DNA from 2 places in the Frigoribacterium sp. UYMn621 genome. Region 2 is predicted to be linked to the other one. Evidence: predicted binding sites of a transcription regulator. Region 2 holds the regulator's gene; the other holds the start of a gene.
What was found. Region 2 encodes HrcA, which represses chaperone genes, less so after heat shock. Its sites were predicted from a motif close to TTNGCACTCGNNNNNNNCGAGTGCNAA; they were not measured.

Region 1: groES (co-chaperone GroES) is a predicted target of HrcA. The motif match lies at 4,544-4,570, and genes of this name have one in related genera.

What each region holds. Positions count from the first base shown of each region.
Region 1 covers NZ_JBEPTM010000002.1:198,720-204,750, forward strand. The annotation lists gene ABIB54_RS04955 (branched-chain amino acid ABC transporter permease) at 1-271, opposite strand, end outside; gene ABIB54_RS04960 (branched-chain amino acid ABC transporter substrate-binding protein) at 382-1,608, opposite strand; gene ABIB54_RS04965 (ABC transporter substrate-binding protein) at 1,841-3,103, opposite strand; gene rarD (EamA family transporter RarD) at 3,149-4,084, opposite strand; gene groES (co-chaperone GroES) at 4,162-4,458, opposite strand; gene ABIB54_RS04980 (THUMP-like domain-containing protein) at 4,595-5,794, shown strand; gene ABIB54_RS04985 (hypothetical protein) at 5,884-6,031, opposite strand, start outside.
Region 2 covers NZ_JBEPTM010000007.1:89,666-95,696, reverse strand. The annotation lists gene hemW (radical SAM family heme chaperone HemW) at 1-260, shown strand, start outside; gene ABIB54_RS12710 (DUF4870 domain-containing protein) at 263-631, opposite strand; gene ABIB54_RS12705 (DUF4870 domain-containing protein) at 689-1,057, opposite strand; gene hrcA (heat-inducible transcriptional repressor HrcA) at 1,299-2,321, shown strand; gene dnaJ (molecular chaperone DnaJ) at 2,340-3,446, shown strand; gene ABIB54_RS12690 (16S rRNA (uracil(1498)-N(3))-methyltransferase) at 3,451-4,179, shown strand; gene ABIB54_RS12685 (HIT domain-containing protein) at 4,224-4,580, shown strand; gene ABIB54_RS12680 (PhoH family protein) at 4,570-5,619, shown strand; gene ybeY (rRNA maturation RNase YbeY) at 5,616-6,031, shown strand, end outside.

The sequences.
Region 1 (6,031 bases), on a different contig from region 2:
GCGACAGCGTCGGCACTGATCCGTCGAAGCCGAGGGACGTCAGGGTGAAAACCACACCGTAGGCACCGAGGATGAAGACCTCGGAATGGGCGAAGTTGATCAGGTTGAGCACGCCATAGACGAGAGTGTAGCCAAGTGCCACGAGTCCGTAGATCGCCCCGAAGGTGAGGCCATCGAAGGTGGCACTCCAAAAGTTCTGGATCAGGGACGGGACATCGAAGCTGATCCAGCTGTCGTCCATCGGAAGGGCGGATAGGAGCATCGGGAGCATTGCACGTCCTCAGGGACCGCATCGTCGCGGACCGGGGTAGTGGTTGGATAATCACATGGAGATCGGGGCGGGAAGACTTCTCCCCGCCCCGATCAATCATTGCTTCCTAACTAGCCGATTTGGCCGATGAACACGATCTTTCCTGCGTCCACCTTATAGCCGTAGACGGCGGGCTTTGCGAGCTCGCCCTTATCGTTCCACTTGTAGTGCTTGCTGAGACCGTCCGCATCGTACGAAGTGACCCAAGCCAAGAGGTCAGCCCGTGTTGTCTTGCCCTTATCGATGCCCGACAGCAACACCGTTGCGGCGTCATAGCCCTCAATCGAGTAGGTGCCTGGCGCGGCGCTGAACGCAGCGGTGTAAGCCGTTGCGAAGTCCGGGATTAGCTCACCCGGGATACACGGGCAGGTGAAGTACGCATTCGAAGAAGCATCGCCCGCCTGCTTGATGAACTGGTCATCCTTTACTCCATCCGGTCCGACGAAGTCGCCCTTGAAGCCCTTAGCGACCAATTGCTGGTCGAAAGGGGCGGCCTCGGCGTAGTAGCCCGCGTAGTAGACCGCGTCAGCCTTGGAGTTGATGATCTTCGAGATGACGGCCGAAAAGTCCTTCTGGCCGGTGGTCACCTTGTCGGTGCCGGCGATGTTCGAGCCGAGGCCCGCTTTGGTCGCTTCGCCGAGGCCTATTCCATACTCCGAGTCATCCTGAACGAGGTAGACCTTCTTCGCCTTGAGCTTGTCAAGAACGAAGCTCGCGGCAGCCGGGCCTTGCTGGCTGTCGTTACCGAGACCGCGGAAGAAGGTCTTCCATCCGTTAGTCGTGAGCGAGGGCGCCGTTGCAGAAGGCGTGATGTGCACGAGGCCTTTCTGCTCGAAGATGTTTCCGGTGGCCTTGGACTCGCCCGAGAACGGGAGTCCGACCACGCCGACGATGGCTGGGGTGTTGACCGCCTGGGTGACCGGGCCGGTCGCCTTGTCTGGCGAACCCTCGGTGTCGAACTTGGTGAACTTCACCTGGCAGTCCGCGTTTGACTTGTTGTGCTGGTCGATCGCGAGCTGGACACCGTTGAAGATGTTGATTCCGAGTTGCGCGTTCGGTCCGGTCTCTGCGCCGATGTAGGCGAGGGTCGTCGAAGGATCGCACTTTGCCTTGCCGTCGCCAGCGGGCAGTACCGCGTTCGCGGGGACGGGAACGGATGTCACGGCGGGGAGGCTCACCTTCGACCCTGTCGAGGCGGTGCTACCTCCGGTGGGAGCGGCCTGATTTGCGCAGCCCGACAAAGCCATTCCCAGGCTTGCGGCGACTGCTAAGCCGACCATGATTCGTGAGTGCTTCATGTAATTGATTCTGCCTTCCATGCTTCCATGCTGCCGGAGCGCGACATTGCGCCTGGCATTTCGGGGATAGTGCGGTAATGTTATCGGTAGCGTGGAGACGAATCGCAAGCAAAGATCGCTCTGGGTCGAAACGTGATCAAACTGTAGTTTCGTGCAGGTCCGTCGAATCGACGGCATCCTCGGTCACCACGACCTGCCGCACGGGTCGATCCAGCGAGTTGCACTCCCAGCTTCACCCGGCGATCACCGTGCCGATTCGGCTGAACCGATTGGCCGCGTCGTAGCGATAGAGCCCGAATGCTGCCGGGCTGGTATCACCGTTCGTGTCGAAGGTGGTGGCGCCAGAGATCCCGTCGTAGTCGATGTCGGTGGAGGTCTTCAGCACATCGACGCACTCGCCGTAGGTGGTGCACTCGATGCCCCCGGCTGACACCTCTCGCAGGTGGGCCGCGATCGCCGCGCCACTCGCATCGTTGGCGACCGTCGCCGCGAGCGCGGCGATAATCGTGGCGTCATAGGACTCCTCTGCGTACTGCAGATCGGTGACCGCCGGTGCGACGGCCGCTACCCGCGCGGCGAAAGCGGGAGTCGGCTGCGCCCCCTCCAGGATGCCGTTGACGCCTGCCAGGGTGCCGACCGGTACGGCCTGGGAATAGTCCGCGGTGTTCTGTCCCGTCAGCCACAGCTTCGCTCCGCCGAATCCCGCCGCCGTGAGCTGGGTGATCAGTGCCGTGTTCTGCGCCATTGCGCTGAAGGGGCTCACGAAGACGACGTCGTCCGGCTTCGAACTATTCACCGCGGCGATGATGGGAGCCAGGTCCTTCGTCGCCGCATCGATCTTCTGCACGCCAACCAGGCCTCCGGTCGCCGCAAGCGCTGCTCGCATCGTGCCGAGTATCGCCCGCCCCATGTCGTCGTCGAAGTAGACGATCGCGATGCGTGCCTTTCCTCCACCGATGGTCTTGGCGAGAGCGCCCCCTTCGAGAGCGGCGGAGCCGATCGTGCGAAAGAAATAGCCGCCGGATGCCACCGAACTGAGGCGCGCGGAGGTGGCGGCCGGCGAGATCATCGGCAGCTTCGCCGCGACGAGCTTCGGGATGACTCTCTCGGCCAGCACCGATGACGACGGCCCGATCAGCACGTCGGCCTTCGCGGTCACGAGCTCGGCGATCGACGCCTCGATCGTTGCAGTGGACACGTCGCCGGAGTCTCGTGCGAGCACTTCCACGGGTTTGCCGAGCACGCCACCGGCATCGTTGATCTCCTTGACGGCAACCGCGACGCCCGCGGCCTGTGCGCCGCCGAGGTAGGACTGTGTGCCGGTGCTGGGGAAGAGTGTTCCGATGCGCAGAACTCCGTCGCCGGAAGGTGCGGCCGTCGATGAGGCCGACGGCACCGGAGGAACGGGCGTCGGGGGTGCGACAGAGCAGGACACGAGCGCGAGGCTGAGTACTACTCCGGAGAGGGCAGCCGGAAGCGTTCGGGAGCGCGACATGATGGTCCTTCGGGTAGATCGGGTATGTCGAACCCTACAGTTCGGTCACCGGGCCGGCAGCGAGGCGCGACGGGCCCGAGGCGCCGCGACGAAGATGTCCACGGTGAGGATCGTGAGCGCCACCCAGACGAGGGCGAATCCGATCCAGCGCGCCGGCGGCATGTCCTCCCCCAGCACGAAAGCTCCCACCACGAACTGGAGCACCGGCGCGAGGTATTGGGTGAGCCCCAGGTAGACGAGAGGCAGTCGTCGCGCGGCGGCCGCGAAGAGCAGGAGCGGAACCGCGGTGACGACCCCGGCGCTCACCAGGAGAACCGTGTGGGCGAGGCTCACGGTGCCGAAGGTGAGGCCGGCGCTGGTGCCGACGACCGCCAGCTGCACGATCGCGACCGGGGCGAGCCAGGCCGTTTCGAGCGTGAGGCCGCTCACGGCATCCACCGCTGGGCCCACGCGCTTCTTGATGAGCCCGTACAGACCGAAGGAGAAGGCGAGCACGAGGGAGATCCACGGCAATGCGCCGTAGTTGAATGCGAGCACCACGACCGCAACGAGGCTCGTGCCCACGGCGATCCACTGCGCGATCCGCAGCTTCTCACGCAGGAAGATCACCCCGAGGAGAACAGTGACGATGGGATTGATGAAGTAGCCGAGGGATGCCTCGATCACCTTGCCATCGAGCGTCGCGAAGACGTAGACCTGCCAGTTGACGAAGATGAAGACCGCGGCGAGACCCATCGTGAAGACGATGCGAGGCTGGCGAAGGATCGCGACGAGCGCCGGCCATTTGCGCGTGACGGTGATGATGATCGCGCAGAACACGAGGGAGAAGAGGATGCGCAGGGCGACGATCTCGAACGCGCCGGAGGGCTGGAGCAGCAGGAAGTAGAGCGGCAGGATGCCCCAGAGCGCGTAGGCAGCGACGGCCATCGCCACGCCGGATCGTTCCGTGGACTGTTCGGGGGATCGCGAGCTGGGCATCATGGGGATGTTACGGCACAAAAGAGAAGGGGCCCACTTCCGAGATGATCGGAAATGGGCCCCTCCACGAAGAAGTGGTCCTAGTGCGTGACGACCGCGAGCACGTCGCGAGCCGACAGCACGAGCAGGTCTTCCCCGCCGTACTTGACCTCGGTTCCACCGTACTTGGAGTAGATGACCTTGTCGCCGACGGCGATGTCGAGGGGGATGCGGTTGCCGTTGTCGTCGATGCGACCCGGTCCGACAGCGACGACCTCGCCCTCCTGGGGCTTCTCCTTCGCGGTGTCCGGGATGACGAGACCGGACGCAGTGGTCTGCTCGGCTTCGACCTGCTTGATGACAATGCGATCTTCGAGCGGCTTGATGGAGACTGCCACGGTTGACCTCTTTCTTGGAAGTACTTCGAAATCTGGAGGGTTAGCACCCTCCTGAGGAGAGTGCCAGATGTAGCTTAGCCGCGCGTTAGCACTCCTGCAAGGTGAGTGCCAATCCACGGCTTGGTACGGTGGGTCGATGGATTCCTCAGAGCTCGTCGAACTGCTCTCCGGCGACGGCCTGAGGCTCCTGGATTCGCTGCCAGAATGGCAGTCGAACTCGGATGTGCTGAAGACGGTGAACGACCTCCGCCGCGCCGGTCACTCCCCCGGCCTCGTCGCAGCGGTGCTCAGCCAGTCGAAGCTACGCGCAAAGGCAAAGGCCAAGTTCGGGCCCTTCGCCGGGCGGATGCTCTTCACCGAGGCCGGGCTCGAGCAGTCGACCCGGCTGCGCGTAGCCGCCCTTCATGCGGGTCGGTTCCAGGCCGCAGGACTCCTGCGCATCGCCGACCTGGGCAGCGGGATCGGGGGCGACGCGCTCGCTCTCGCCTCGCTGGATCTCGAAGTGACCGCCGTCGAACTCGACGAGGTGACCGCGGCGATCGCGGCCTACAACCTCGCGCTCTGGCCGAATGCCACCGTCGAGCACGCCGACGTCACCACCTTCGATCTCGAGGGCTTCGACGGGGTCTACCTCGACCCCGCCCGACGCACCGCCGGCCACCAGAACACCTCGCGCCTCTCGGACCCGGCCGACTATTCGCCGACGCTCGATTTCGCCTTCGGTATCGCCGACCGACTGCCCACCGGAATCAAACTCGGACCCGGGATCGACCGCGACCTCATCCCGGCGGAGGCCGAGGCGCAGTGGGTGTCCGTTGATCGCGACGTGGTCGAGCTCGGGCTCTGGTTCGGCAGCCTCGCGCGCCCGGGCATCCGCCGCTCCGCGCTCGTGATCGGGGAGCACGGCACCGCGGAGCTCGCCTCCACCGGCGACAGCACGGATGTCGAGACCGGCACGCTCGGCAGCTACCTGTACGAGCCCGACGGGGCGGTCATCCGCTCCCGACTGATCGGCGATCTGGGCCGGCGCATCGGGGCGACGATGCTGAGCGACGGCATCGCCTACCTCACCTCTGACACCGCCATCGAGACGCCTTTTGCCGCGTGCTTCCGTGTGGTCGAGACCTTTGCGCTCGACGAACGTCGGCTGAAGAAGGAGCTGGCGGCACGGGGCATCGGTTCGCTCGAGATCAAGAAGCGCGGAGTGGATGTCGATCCCGCGGCTTTCCGGCGCAAGCTCTCGCTCCACGGCCCGCGGTCCGCGACGCTGGTGCTCACCCGCGTCGCGGGTCGACACACCGCACTCCTGTGCGAGCGAGTCACCTTCCGCTCCTGAGCCGTCGGGCTGCCGGCACCGGGGAGGGAAAGCGACGAAGGGCCCGTCTCCCGGAGGAGACGGGCCCTCATCGGTCGAAACCGAGGCGACTAGTAGTTGTTCGAGTTGAACGCGCCGTTGGCTCCGCCGATGGCGAAGAGGGCGATCCAGCCGATCAGGGCGATGATCGCAATGACCAGGCCGGCGATTCCGGTGATGATCGCGGTCATCCAGAATCCCTTGGCCTGCACACCTTCG
Region 2 (6,031 bases):
GGATCGGCGCCGGTCTGTCTCCCGGTGCCGGGCGAGAGACCCTCGATGACGAGACGCGGCGGGTGGAGAGTGTGCTCCTCGGCACGCGGATTCGAGAGGGACTGGTCATCGCCGAGCTCCCGGCGAGTGCGCGCACCGCCGTTGCCGGGCTTATCGGCGACGGTCTCGTCGACGGGGCATCCGCCGTCCGTGGCTCGCTCGTGTTGACCCTGCGCGGACGCCTGCTCGCCGATGCCGTGGTGCGACGGCTGCTCGAGTAGCCCTAGGCCGAGATGAACTTCACGGCAACGGGGTAGGTGTACCACTCACCCCGGTTGGCGGCGACCGCGGCGATGATGCTGAACACGATGTCGAGCACGGCGACGGCCAGGATGATGATCGCGCCGACGAACAGCCACAGGGTGAACAGTCCGACGACGTAGCCGAGAAGAACGGTGAGTTGGAAGTTGAGCGCTGTGCGGGTGTGTTCGCGCACGAACGGACCGCGGTCGCGCAGGACCAGATAACCGATCAGTGCCGGCAGGAAGTGGAAGAAGATCCCGCCGAGGTGAACGAGCATCGCCCAGAGTTTCTCGTCGCTCGGGCTGAATGGCGTCGGCGTCTGGTAGGGGTTCGGCGTGGTTTCTGACATGCGCCCATTAAACACACAAGCCCGGCCGCGCGCGGCCGGGCTTGTGGCGAAAGAGGACTACTTGATGAGGCGGATCGCGAAGGGGTAACGGTACGCGATGCCGTCCTTGGCCTTCAGGAAGCCCATGATCGAGAAGATGATCGAGACGATCGCCGCGGCGAGAGTGATCAGGAATCCGATGACGATGACGCTCAGGATCGATCCGACGATGTACGCGGCCACCATCGTGATCTGGAAGTTCAGGGCCTCTTTGCCTTCACTGTTGGTGAAACGACCACGGTCCTTGAAGACGAGCCAGATGATCAGCGAGGGCAGGAAGCCGATGATTCCCCCGAGGTGTGCGAACGACGCCCACTGGCGGTCCTCGGCCTCGGTGAGGGGCGCGGCCGGTTGCGGTGCAGCCGGCGTGGAGATGGGGTCGGTCATGTGCAGAGCCTTTCGGTGAGCGGATCGATCCTGCGAGCTGGCAAGGAAAGACTTCGGGCGGTGTCTCGCTCGGCCCTCTGTTGAGGGCACTGCACGAGCACATGCATAAGGTAGCGCCCTCCTCGGCATGCATGCAATGCCTTCGTCTGGGTGGGTCACGGTACAATTGGCAGTCTGAACACAGGAGTGCCAAGTGTGGGCAGGGTGACGCAGCGGTGACGGAGAGAGCGGGGTGGTGAGCATGGTGTCGGAGCGAGGCCTGGACGTGCTACGCGTCATCGTGCAGGACTACGTCGCGTCGCGCGAGCCGGTGGGATCCAAGTCGATCGTGGATCGCCACTCCTTCGGAGTGTCGGCAGCCACCATCCGCAACGACATGGCGCTGTTGGAGGAGGAAGAGCTCATCGCGGCGCCGCACACCTCGTCCGGGCGCATCCCCACCGACAAGGGTTACCGCGTCTTCGTGAACCAGCTCGCCGACCTGCGACCGCTCAGCCCGGCGCAGCGCACCGCGATCGAGACCTTCCTCGGATCATCCGCAGATCTCGACCAGGTGCTCGGACGCACGGTGCGGTTGCTGTCGCAGCTCACCAACCAGGTCGCGCTCGTGCAGTATCCCTCGCTGTCGCGCTCACGCATCCGTCACGTCGAGCTCGTGCGCCTCGCCTCGTCTCGCGTCATGACCGTGCTGATCACGGACACCGGCCGGGTGGAGCAGCGCCTGCTCGACGTCTCGGACGAGTTGGAGGAGGGCTTCCTCTCCCAACTCGGATCCCGGCTGAATGCCAGTCTGGGCGGCCTCGGGCTTGCGGAGGCCGCCGAGAAGCTGGCCCAGCTGCCCGAGCAGTTTTCGCCGGCGGAAGCCCCGGCCGTCGGCCGCATCGCCTCCGCACTCATCGAGCAGGTCCTCGCCAACCGTCATGATCGGCTGGTCATGGCCGGAACCGCGAACCTGGTGCGCACCGAGGAAGACTTCAGCGGCAGCATCTACCCTGTTCTCGAGGCGATCGAGGAGCAGGTGACGCTGCTGCGGCTGTTCGGCGAGATGGAACCGGACCAGAACGGCTTCTCGGTGTCGATCGGCAAGGAGAATGCCTCCTTCGGCCTGGGGGAGACCTCGGTGCTGACCACCGGTTACGCGACCTCCGGTGGGGAAGTGTCACGCCTCGGCGTGATCGGCCCCACCCGCATGGACTATTCGAACAACATCGCGGCCGTGAGAGCTGTCGCCCGCTACCTGTCCCGCCTGCTCGGCGAGGACTGAAGACCAAAGGGAATTTGATTGGCTGACCACTACGAAGTACTCGGTGTCGACCGCAGCGCGACGACCGATGAGATCAAGAAGGCGTACCGTCGCCTCGCGCGGGAACTGCATCCCGACGTGAACCCGGGGGCAGATGCCTCGGAGCAGTTCAAGCTCGTCACGCACGCCTACGACGTGCTCTCCGACTCGCAGCAGCGCCAGCAGTACGACCTCGGCCCCCAGACCGGCTTCGGCGGGCAGGGTGGGCAGGGCTTCGGCGGCTTCGGCGACATCTTCGAGTCGTTCTTCGGCGGCGGGCAGACCCGCGGGCCACGCTCGCGCCGCGAACGCGGACAGGACGCCCTCGTGCGAGTGGAGGTCGACCTCGAAGAGATCATCTTCGGCACGACCCGCGATATCGAGGTGGACACCGCCGTGCTCTGCGAGACCTGCGACGGCTCGTGCTGCGCGCCGGGGACCACCCCGGTCACGTGCGACATCTGTCACGGCAGCGGGCAGATCCAGCGCACCGTGCGCAGCCTGCTTGGCAATGTGATGACATCGAGCCCGTGCGGCACCTGCCGCGGCTACGGCACCGTGATCCCCAACCCCTGCCCCACCTGCCAGGGCCAGGGTCGCGTTCGCGCGCGCCGAAGCATCCCGGTCGACATCCCCGCCGGGGTCGACACCGGACTGCGCCTGCAGATGCCCAACCAGGGTGAGGTCGGCCCGGCCGGTGGTACTTCCGGTGATCTCTACCTCGAGATCAAGGTGCGCCACCACGACGTGTTCAGCCGCAACGGTGACGACATCCTCGCCACCCTCGAAGTGCAGATGACGGACGCCATCCTCGGCACCAGGACGACGCTCAAGACGCTCGATGGTGAGGTCGCGGTCGACATCCGGCCCGGCACCCAGAGCGCGGAGGTCATCACGATCAAAGATCGCGGCGTGACCCACCTGCGCGGCAGCGGCCGTGGTGACCTCAAGATCGGGGTGCAGGTGACGACCCCGGTGAAGCTCAGCCACAAGGAGCAGGACCTCATCAAGCAGTTCGCGAGCACTCGCAAGGCCGCGACGCCGACGCTCACGCACTTCCAGCAGGGACTGTTCCAGAAGCTGCGCGACCGGTTCCTCAACATCTGATCGCATGGCCCACTTCTATCTGAGCGAGGAACTGCTCTCCGCGACCGTCGGTGAGCGGATCACGATCGGGGGAGCGGAGGCGCGTCACGCCGTCACGGTGAGCCGCATCGCCGCCGGCGAGTCGATCTCGATCGGCAACGGAGCGGGTCTGATGATCTCGGGCACGGTGGTCTCTGCGGAGCACACCGAATTCGTGGTCGAGGTCTCGGCGGTTCTCGACACCCCTCCGGCCTCTCCGGCGATCTGGCTCGTCCAGGCGCTCGCGAAGGGGGACCGCGACGAGCAGGCCGTGCAGCAGGCCACCGAGCTCGGGGTCGATGGGGTCATCCCGTGGTCCGCCCAGCGGTCGATCGTCAAGTGGGAGGGCGCGAAGGTGCGCAAGGGGCATGATCGCTGGAGCGCGATCGTGAGGGAGGCCAGCAAACAATCGGTTCGGTCATGGGTGCCCGAGGTGGGGGATCTCGCCTCTCTCTCCGTGCTCGTCGCGCTGGCGAAGGTCACACGGATGCTCCTGCTGGAGCCCACCGCGACGCTCGCCCTCAGCGCGCTCGAGCCCGACGATCGGGATGTGGTGCTCGTCGTGGGGCCGGAGGGCGGCATCTCGCCCTCGGAGCTCGCTCGTCTCGAGGCCGCTGGCGCGACATCCGTGCGTCTCGGGGGCACGATCCTTCGCACCTCGACCGCGGGTCCCGCCGCCGTCGCGGTGCTCAACGCGCGGCTCGGGCGCTGGTAGCGAACGCCCATCCGCGGGTCGGCGGCGTCGTTTACCCTTGGAACATGTCGACTACAGCCGAGCCTTCGCTCTTCACACGCATCGTTGCGCGCGAGATCCCGGCGGATATCGTCTTCGAGAACGAGCGGATCATCGCGTTCCGGGACATCGCCCCCAAGGCCCCCGTGCACCTGCTCGTTGTGCCGAAGACCGCGGAGTTCGCCAACGTCACCGAACTGGCCGCAGCGGACCCTGCGCTTCTCGCGGAGGTCGTCGCGGTGGCGCAGCACCTCGCGGACGAGCACTGCGACGGTCACTATCGACTCGTCTTCAACACCGGTGCACGGGCCGGACAGACCATCTTCCACGTACACGCCCACCTTCTCGGTGGAACCCTCACCGAAGGAACCCTTGGCCAGTAGCGATCTCACAGCACCGACTCCCGAAGAGCGGTCCGCACAGCATGTCGTCATCCGTGTCGATGGGGTCGCGATGGTGCGACTGCTCGGCCCGCAGGATCGGCTGCTGAGGACCATCGAGCGGCAGTATCCGCAGGTCTCCGTGCTCGTGCGCGGAAACGAAATCACCCTGGACGGCGATGCCCGTCAGGTTGCCGCCGCAGCGCGGCTGGTGGAGGAGCTGGTGCTGATGGTGCGCAGCGACCGTGAACATGGAGAGAATGTGCTCGACGAACGAAGTGTGACCGAGTCCGCGAAGATGCTCGCGAGAGACCAGCGGGTGAGTCCGGCCGAGTTGCTGAGCCAGGCCATCCTCACCAGCCGCGGCAAGAGCATCCGTCCGAAGACCCTCGGACAGAAGGAATACGTCGACGCGATCGACGAGAACACCATTGTCTTCGGCATCGGCCCGGCGGGTACCGGCAAGACCTACCTCGCGATGGCGAAGGCCGTGCAGTCGCTGCAGCGCAAAGAGGTCGAACGCATCATCCTCACCCGCCCAGCGGTCGAAGCGGGCGAACGTCTCGGCTACCTGCCCGGCAGTCTCACCGACAAGATCGACCCCTACCTGCGCCCGCTCTACGACGCCCTCAACGAGATGATGGATCCGGAGGTCGTTCCCAAGCTGCTCGCCGCCGGCACCATCGAGGTCGCCCCCCTCGCCTATATGCGCGGCCGCACGCTGAACAACGCGTTCATCGTGCTCGACGAGGCGCAGAACACCTCCCCGGAGCAGATGAAGATGTTCCTCACCCGGCTCGGGCACGGCTCGAAGATGGTGATCACCGGCGACATCACCCAGGTGGACCTGCCGGCCGGTGCCAGCGGCCTCCAGCTCGTGACGCGGGTGCTCGACGAGATCGACGAGATCCATTTCTCGCGGCTGACCAGCGAGGATGTGGTGCGCCACAACCTCGTCGGCCGCATCGTCGACGCCTACACCAAGTACGATGCAGAGCGGCAGGCACAGCGCTTCGACCGGGAACAGGGGGGTCGATCGTGAGCATCGAGATCAACAACGAGTCGGTCATCCCGGTGGATGAGGTGGCGTTGCAGCGACTGTCCATCTATGCGCTCGACCACCTTCATGTGCACCCCGACGCCGAGCTCGCGATCGTGCTCGTCGACGAGGGAGCGATGGAACAGCTTCACCTCCAGTGGATGGACGAGCCCGGCCCCACCGATGTGCTCAGCTTTCCGATGGACGAACTGCGGCCGGGCACCGAGGAATCCATGACTCCGGCCGGTCTCCTCGGCGACATCGTGCTCTGCCCCCAGGTCGCGATCTCCCAGGCGGAGACCGCGGGGCACAGCCCACTCGACGAGATGTTGCTGCTCACCACCCACGGCATCCTGCACCTCCTCGGGTTCGACCACGCCGAACCGGACGAGGAAAAGGAGATGTTCGGCATCCA